DNA from 2 places in the Pantoea dispersa genome. Region 1 is predicted to be linked to the other one. Evidence: predicted binding sites of a transcription regulator. Region 1 holds the regulator's gene; the other holds the start of a gene.
The links. Region 1 encodes LexA, which represses DNA repair genes until DNA is damaged. Its sites were predicted from a motif close to TNCTGTATGTACATACAGNA; they were not measured.
Positions count from the first base shown of each region.

Region 2: the regulator LexA is predicted to act here: its motif matches at 2,238-2,257, upstream of uvrB (excinuclease ABC subunit UvrB).

Region 1 covers NZ_CP082346.1:3,606,338-3,610,550, reverse strand. Annotated here, with positions in the region: gene plsB (glycerol-3-phosphate 1-O-acyltransferase PlsB) at 1-678, opposite strand, end outside; gene K7H94_RS16890 (diacylglycerol kinase) at 804-1,172, shown strand; gene lexA (transcriptional repressor LexA) at 1,278-1,892, shown strand; gene dinF (MATE family efflux transporter DinF) at 2,021-3,346, shown strand; gene K7H94_RS16875 (CsbD family protein) at 3,506-3,718, shown strand; gene zur (zinc uptake transcriptional repressor Zur) at 3,789-4,213, opposite strand, start outside.
Region 2 covers NZ_CP082346.1:2,743,480-2,747,692, forward strand. Annotated here, with positions in the region: gene K7H94_RS12790 (gluconeogenesis factor YvcK family protein) at 1-106, shown strand, start outside; gene uvrB (excinuclease ABC subunit UvrB) at 137-2,158, opposite strand; gene K7H94_RS12800 (ABC transporter ATP-binding protein) at 3,077-3,793, shown strand; gene bioD (dethiobiotin synthase) at 3,836-4,213, opposite strand, start outside.

The DNA of each region.
Region 1 (4,213 bases):
CGCTTTGGATTGCAGCAGCTTGTTGAACAGATCCTGGCGTGCCGGCAGACGCGGGCCGACGGCTGCCAGCCGCTGGCGGGCAAAATGAATGCGCGCGACACGTGCCAGCTTCTGCGCGATCGACTGATCGGTACCGTGTTCGGTGGCCATCTGACGCAGTGAAACCGTGGGTGAGAAGCGGACAAAGCTGTCGCGGCCGTGCCACAGGATGGCAAAGAACTTCTGTATACCGTTAAGAATACGCAGATGTGGCGTCGGTTCGCCCTGAATTTCACGGCCTGGCGCCCGGCCAAACATCACGGAAACCGGCAGCATCTGTACGTCCAGCGCCGCATTGTTGCGGTGCAGATCGAGATAGTCATGGAACAGCTTGACCGACTCCGGGTTCGCCACGAAATAGGGGAAGACGCGCGGCCCATCGTGAATAAATACGTGGCGCGGCAGCAGGGTGCCGTCAATCTCCAGCGGCGCCAGCGGATCCGGCAGATCGTGCTTCAGGCACTGTGCGCGTAGCGTGAGCAGGTCTGCCTTTGAATCATAAGGCAAAACATACATCACCGGACGGGTCGGATCGATACCGTGTTCCGAGATCGGATCGGTCGGAATGACCTTACTTTTTACCAAAATAGAGAGTGGTAAATTCAACAATTTGTAATAGAGTTTACGCCAACCTGACATAGACAACTTGAAGCCTCTTGTTAGCAAAGCGCGGCAAGCATACCAGAAAGTGCGGCGAAGATCTGTGGCTGTGCCACCTCGCGCGCCCAGACATTGACGTCAAAAACAGTTAAGGGTTCCACAACATGGCAAATAACGTCACCGGTTTCCTGAGAATCATTAAAGCCGCCGGTTATTCCTGGCAGGGGCTGCGCGCTGCCTGGCAGCATGAAGCCGCTTTTCGCCAGGAAGCGATTGCCGCATTGGTCGCGGTTGCCATTGCCTGCTGGCTGGATGTCGATGCCATTACGCGTGTGTTGCTGATTGGCTCGGTGGTGCTGGTGGTCATTGTTGAGATCCTTAATAGTGCCATCGAAGCCGTGGTGGACCGCATCGGTCAGGAGCGCCATCCGCTGGCGGGACGCGCCAAAGACATGGGCTCGGCGGCGGTACTGCTGGCTATCTTACTGGCTCTGTTTGTCTGGATCGCGCTGCTTTGGTCGCATTTGCGATAAACATTCCACATTCATCAAGCCGCTGATTTTTCCCTCTGTTTCGGTTTTCATTTCGCCAATACCTGTATATACTCACAGCGACTGTATAAACAACCAGGGGGCGGGATGAAAGCGTTAACCAGCAGGCAGCAACAGGTCTATGACCTGATTCGCGACCATATTAATCAGACCGGCATGCCGCCAACGCGTGCTGAAATTGCTTCGCAACTGGGCTTCCGCTCGCCTAACGCTGCTGAAGAGCACCTGAAAGCGCTGGCGCGTAAAGGTGTCATTGAAATCGTCTCCGGTGCATCGCGCGGTATCCGCCTGCTGATGGAAGAAGAGGCGAGTGAAGGGCTGCCACTGATCGGTCGCGTCGCCGCCGGTGAACCGCTGCTGGCGCAGGAACATATCGAAGCCCACTATCAGGTTGACGCCAACCTGTTCAAACCCTCTGCCGATTTCCTGCTGCGCGTCAGCGGTATGTCGATGAAAGATATCGGCATTATGGACGGTGATCTGCTCGCGGTGCATAAAACGCAGGAAGTGCGCAATGGCCAGGTGGTGGTTGCGCGTATCGATGATGAAGTCACGGTGAAACGCTGGAAGAAGCAGGGCGCGATTGTCCAGCTGCTGCCGGAAAACAATGATTTCCAGCCGATTGTCGTGGATACCCGTGAACAGTCGCTAACCGTGGAAGGGCTGGCCGTAGGCATCGTGCGCAACGGCGAGTGGCTCTGAAACCCGGTTGATCTCCCCCGCTGCGGCGGCGCTCGCGCGCTGTCCGCAGTCTGCTCTAATCATACTTTTGTTCCCGGCCCGTAAGGCGCTCGCTCAGGCCGACCACCGTAACCCTCGGGATGGGGCTGATGCAGCTATTTTCCTCTTCTGATAAAGCGCTGTGGCGACTGGCGTTGCCAATGATCCTCTCCAATATCACCGTGCCGCTGCTCGGCGTGGTCGATACCGCCGTGATTGGCCATCTTGATAGCCCGATCTACCTCGGCGGCGTGGCCGTAGGCACCACGGCAACCAGCTTCATCTTTATGCTGCTGCTGTTTCTGCGTATGAGCACCACCGGTTTAACCGCACAGGCGTTCGGGGCCGGCGATAAACAGGCACTGGCGCGCGCACTGATGCAGCCGCTGCTGATCGCCCTCGCCGCCGGGTTGTTGCTGGCGCTGCTGCGTTCTCCTGCCAGTAGCCTGGCGGCAACGCTGATGGGCGGCAGCGCGGAAGTCCAGCAGCAGGCGCAGATCTTCATTGAAATCCGCTGGCTTAGCGCACCGGCTACGCTGGCTAACCTGGTGATTCTCGGCTGGCTGCTGGGCGTGCAGTATGCGCGTGCGCCGATGGTGCTGCTGCTTGTCGGAAACCTGGTCAACATCCTGCTCGATCTGCTGCTGGTGCTGAAACTGCACTGGGGCGTTGCCGGTGCTGCCGCCGCCACGGCGCTGGCCGAATACGTGACGCTGGCAGTGGGATTATGGATGGTGGCGCGCGTGCTGAAACTGCGCGGTATCGATTTCAAACTGCTGAAAAACAGCTGGCGCGGTGACGCGGCACGGTTATTTCGCCTTAATCGCGACATCATGCTGCGCTCGCTCATGCTGCAGATCTGCTTCGCCTCGCTGACCCTGCTGGGTGCACGCATCGGACCGGATGTGGTCGCGGTTAATGCGGTGCTGTTGATGTTCCTGACGTTTACTGCCTATGCGCTGGACGGCTTTGCTTACGCGGTGGAAGCCTGCTCGGGTGAAGCGGTAGGGGCAAAAGATCGCAGCCAGCTGCTGCTGATCTGGCATGCCGCCTGTCGTCAGGCGGGTATCGTTGCGCTGCTGTTTGCGCTTATTTATGCGCTCAGCGGCCCGCACATTGTTGCGCTGCTTACCTCGCTGCAACCGTTGCGTGAGATGGCCGATCGCTTTCTGCTGTGGCAGGTAATTTTACCGCTGATCGGCGTCTGGTGTTATCTGCTGGACGGTATGTTCATCGGCGCGACACGCGGCCGCGAAATGCGTAACAGCATGATCATGGCAGCAGCCGGTTTCGGTATCACTTTGCTGACGCTGCCGTGGTTAGGGAATCACGGTTTATGGCTGGCGATCACGGTGTTTCTGGCGCTGCGTGGCCTGACTCTGGGGTGGATGTGGCGCCGCCACTGGCAGCGTGACAGCTGGTTCAGCCAGCCATAAGCGCAGCGCAGGCACCAGAATAATCTGTAATTCCGTGCACAATCCGAAGCGGCTACTATAATTATCTCAAACGGCGCAGATAAGTAGCGCGTTATATGGTTATTTCCGGCATTACATGAGAAATACACCATCTCACTCAGGAAGACGTGGAGGATTGTTATGAACAAAGACGAAGCGAGCGGAAACTGGAAGCAGTTTAAAGGGAAGTTTAAAGAGAAATGGGGCAAGTTGACCGACGACGATTTGACCGTGATCGAGGGGAAACGCGATCAGCTGGTGGGTAAAATCCAGGAACGTTACGGTTACGCCAAAGATGAAGCTGAACGTGAATTGAAAGACTGGGAAAGTCAAAACAAAGATTACCGCTGGTAAGTCTCCCGCTTTAAGGATGATGCTCCTACCCGCTGATCGTTACGATCGGCCTGGCACACGGACGTGCCAGTTACCCTTTACGCACCTTCTTCTTACTTTCCACTTCATGATCGTGCTGACAGCTACCCGGCTGCGTGCAGGCCGCCACTTCGGCACAGTTTTCACACAGGCCGTGCGCCTCAATAACGCTATGACGTAAGGTAAAACCTGCCTGATCGGCCAACCCGGCAATGATCTTTTCCACGCCGTGCGCGTGCTTCTCACTGACGGCGGCACAGTTGTCGCACACCAGCATCACCGATGTGTGCGCCGGCTCGTCGAAATGGTGGCACACCACATAACTGTTATTTGACTCTACCCGATGAATAAATCCCTGCTCCAGCAGGAAATCCAGCGCGCGATAAATAGTCGGTGGTTTCGCCTGGGGTTCACTGATGCGCAGCTGGTCCAGCAAATCGTAAGCGCTAATGGAACCGTTCTGCTCCGCCATCAGGC
Region 2 (4,213 bases), 860 kb from region 1:
TGAGCGGTTGATCGTGCGCGAACCGCTGGAAGCCGCCGATATCCGCTATCGTCACGACCGCCAGCTGCTGCGCCGCGCGCTGGAGCATGCCATTCAGGCGGTTTAGCCGGCGCGCAACGCGACCGCCGGCTTCAGATTAAGAGGCGGCGATAAACAGTTCACGCAGCTCGTGCAGCTGGTCGCGCACCCGCGCGGCCTCTTCGAACTCCAGGTTCTGCGCGTGCTGCTGCATCTGCCCTTCCAGCTCGTGGATCTTCTTCTGCATGGCCTGTGGCGTGAGCGCCAGATAGCTGGCCTCAGCTTCGGCGGCAGTGCGTGAAGCCGTTTTACCTTTGCCGCGCGTTTTCACCACGTTTTTGCCCAGCTCAAGAATATCGGTGATTTTCTTGTTCAGGCCCTGCGGCACAATGCCCCGCTCTTCGTTATAGCGCTGCTGCTTCTCGCGGCGGCGCTCGGTCTCTTCCATCGCCCGCGCCATCGACGGCGTGATCTTATCCGCGTAGAGAATCGCTCTGCCGTTGACGTTACGCGCCGCGCGTCCGATGGTCTGAATCAGCGAGCGCTCAGAGCGCAGGAAGCCCTCTTTATCGGCGTCCAGAATCGCCACCAGCGACACTTCCGGCATATCCAGCCCTTCGCGCAGCAGGTTGATCCCCACCAGCACGTCAAACTCCCCGAGGCGCAGATCGCGAATGATCTCCATACGCTCAACGGTATCAATGTCTGAATGCAGATAGCGCACCTTCTCGCCGTGCTCTTCAAGATACTCGGTGAGGTCTTCGGCCATGCGCTTGGTCAGCGTGGTAACCAGCACGCGCTCGTTGATTTCGACGCGCTTGCGGATCTCCGACAGCAGATCGTCGACCTGGGTCGCCACCGGACGCACCTCAAGAATCGGATCGAGCAGACCGGTAGGCCGCACCACCTGATCGATGACGTCGCCGCCCGATTTCTCCAGCTCGTAGTTACCAGGCGTGGCCGAGACGTAAATGGTCTGCGGTGCCAGCGCTTCAAACTCTTCAAAGCGCAGCGGACGGTTATCCAGCGCCGACGGCAGGCGGAAACCGTACTCCACCAGCGTCTCTTTACGCGCGCGGTCACCGCGATACATGCCGCCAATCTGCGGAATAGTCACGTGGGATTCATCGACCACCAGCAGGCCATCCGCCGGCAGGTAATCAAACAGCGTCGGCGGCGGCTCACCCGGTCCGCGTCCGGAGAGATAGCGCGAATAGTTTTCAATGCCCGAGCAGTAGCCGAGTTCGTTCATCATTTCGAGGTCGAACTGGGTGCGCTGAGTGATGCGCTGCTCTTCCAGCAGTTTGTTGTTCTCCAGCAGCACTTTGCGCCGCACCGCCAGCTCATCCTTAATCTCTTCCATCGCCTGCAGAATACGCTCGCGCGGCGTGACGTAGTGCGTTTTCGGGTAGATGGTGAAACGCGGAATCACCGAGATCACCTGGCCGGTCAGCGGGTCGAACAGCGACAGGCGCTCAACCTCTTCATCAAACAGTTCAACGCGCAGACCAATGTCATCGGATTCCGCCGGGAAGATATCGATCACTTCGCCGCGCACGCGGAAGGTGCCGCGCTGGAAAACCTGATCGTTGCGGGTGTACTGCAGTTCGGCGAGGCGGCGCAGAATGCTGCGCTGGTCGATGATCATGCCGCGCGTCAGATGCAGCATCATTTTCAGGTAGAGATCGGGATCGCCCAGGCCGTAGATGGCAGAAACCGACGCCACCACAATCACGTCGCGGCGCTCCAGCATCGCTTTAGTGGCAGAGAGACGCATCTGCTCGATGTGCTCGTTTACCGCCGCATCTTTCTCGATGAAGGTATCCGAACTGGGCACGTAGGCTTCCGGCTGATAGTAGTCGTAGTAGGAGACGAAGAACTCGACGGCATTATCCGGAAAGAACTCTTTCATCTCGCCATACAGCTGTGCCGCCAGCGTTTTATTCGGTGCCATTACCATGGTCGGCCGGTTGAGATCGGCAATGACGTTGGCGATGGTAAAAGTTTTTCCTGAACCGGTAACCCCCAGCAGCGTCTGGTGCGCCAGTCCATCCTCCAGCCCTTCTTCAAGGCGACGAATCGCCTCAGGCTGATCGCCTGAAGGTTTGAAAGCGGAGTTGAGTTTAAAGGCTTTACTCATGGTATTACGGTTCCTGCTGAAGAAGTCGGCGGGCAGGCTGGTAATTCTACTCTGCTATGGCGATTTTGCCAGAAAAAAATACTGGATATAATTACAGATATGCTGCACGATGATGGGGAGATGCCGCGATTCGCTTCAGCGTAATTTATGCGGTAATCCGGAAGCGTTTGTTGCGCAAGGTTATCCCCAGACGAGCAACGCTTTTAACAATTGTCAATAGAGCGTCATTAAATTGCAGTCTGATGACAAGCCAGACAATTCTCAGGCTTGCTTTTAAATAACCTGCTGATTTAAAAGACTTTGACTCAAAAGCCCAGTTTCGCAGCATTATGTATGCAACCCGCGTATTTCCTCGCTTGCGCCCGGTTTTCAGTCGCTAATGCACAAGGTTATCCACAGGAATAGTGGATAACTGAATCCAGCCCCACGTCCATCGGCTGTGTATAATTTTCCCCTCGCTTATCCTGCCGTGCGAAAAAATTTTTTTTGCGATTATTTTTCCATCATCCCGTGCGGCTTTAACTATTCTTTTGGCGTACCCCATCGTGCCGTAACGGGAAAAAGCCCAGCGTTAAGGCCACTTATTTCTTCAGTCCCTGCCTTATGACAGCACAGATGCACCAGAAACGTTAAGCAGTCAGCACCGTCAAAGTGCAGGCGAGTTATTACTGTGGGCAATTGTTAAGCTTTTCTCATCAATTATGGCGAGTTTCGCTGCCTTTTACCCCGATTGAGGCTGCTTTGGCGGATCTGGCCTGGGAATTGCAGTGAATTAACGGTGGAGTGACGAGTCCATGCCGGCAGGATGAACAAGCGCCGCCGGCGACAGCAGTGTCCCAATAGCCATTGTGCATGACTGTATGCCAGACGACACAGAGCGGGAGCATTCAGGCGAATAATCTGGAAGGAGAATGTCAGATGCTGAGTTTACGTTCGGTGAATCAATTTTACGGTCAGAACCATATTTTATGGGATGTGGATCTCGATCTGCCGCCAGGCACCTGCACCGGCGTGCTGGGCAGCCCGGGGATGGGCAAAACCACGCTGGTGAACTGTATTATGGGTCGCCTGCCCATTAATAGTGGATCGATGACCTGGCAGGAAGACGGCGCGCCGCCGGAAAACCTGCTGCTGCAGCCTGCTGAGCAACGCGCGCGCATGGGCATCGGCTACGTACCACAGGGACGCCACATCTTTTCCCAGATGAGCGTGGAAGATAACCTGCTGATTGCGCTGATGGCGGCACAGGACGATCGCAGCCGCGCCATTCCCGAGATGGTATTCGATCTGTTTCCGGCGCTCTACTCGCTGCGTCATCAGCGCAGCGGCGAACTGCCGATGGATCAGCAGCAGCAGCTGGCCCTGGCGCGCGCGCTGGTGCTGCAGCCGAAACTATTGATCCTTGATGAACCCACCGAAGGCATGTCGCCGTGGCTGGAGGAGGAGATGGGGAATCTGATTCGCCGCCTGAACCGCGACTATGGCCTGACGATTCTGCTGCTGGAACAGCATGTGTCGTTCATTCGCCGCGTGGCGGACTATTTTCTGCTGCTGCATCGTGGCCGCAACGTGGCGCAGGGCAGCGTGGCACAACTGGATGATGTCACGGTGAGTAAGTGGTTAACGGCCACCTAGCGTCGGTAGCGTGCGGCGCAGAGTGCTGCGCCGCCGCGCCATTTACTGTGGCAGGGTAAGGTAACGGCCACAGTCGGCCTGCTGCGCCGCGCTGCTCAGCCACGGAATCTCACCGAGGAACGGGGCCGCAATGCGCTGTTGCAGCGTCGCCAGATATTCCGCATGTCGCTTACCCGGCGGCTGGATGTCATTGGCAATCCAGCCGGCGAGGCGCAACCCCCGCGCCTTCACCGCTTCCGCCGTCAGCATGGCGTGGTTGATGCAGCCGAGCTTCACGCCGACCACCAGAATCACCGGCAGTTGCTCGGCGGCGACCCAGTCGGCATAAGTTTGCGTCGCGGACAGCGGCGTGAACCAGCCGCCCGCGCCTTCCACCAGCACCCATTCAGCCTGCTGTTCCAGCGCGCGTAAGCCAGCGGA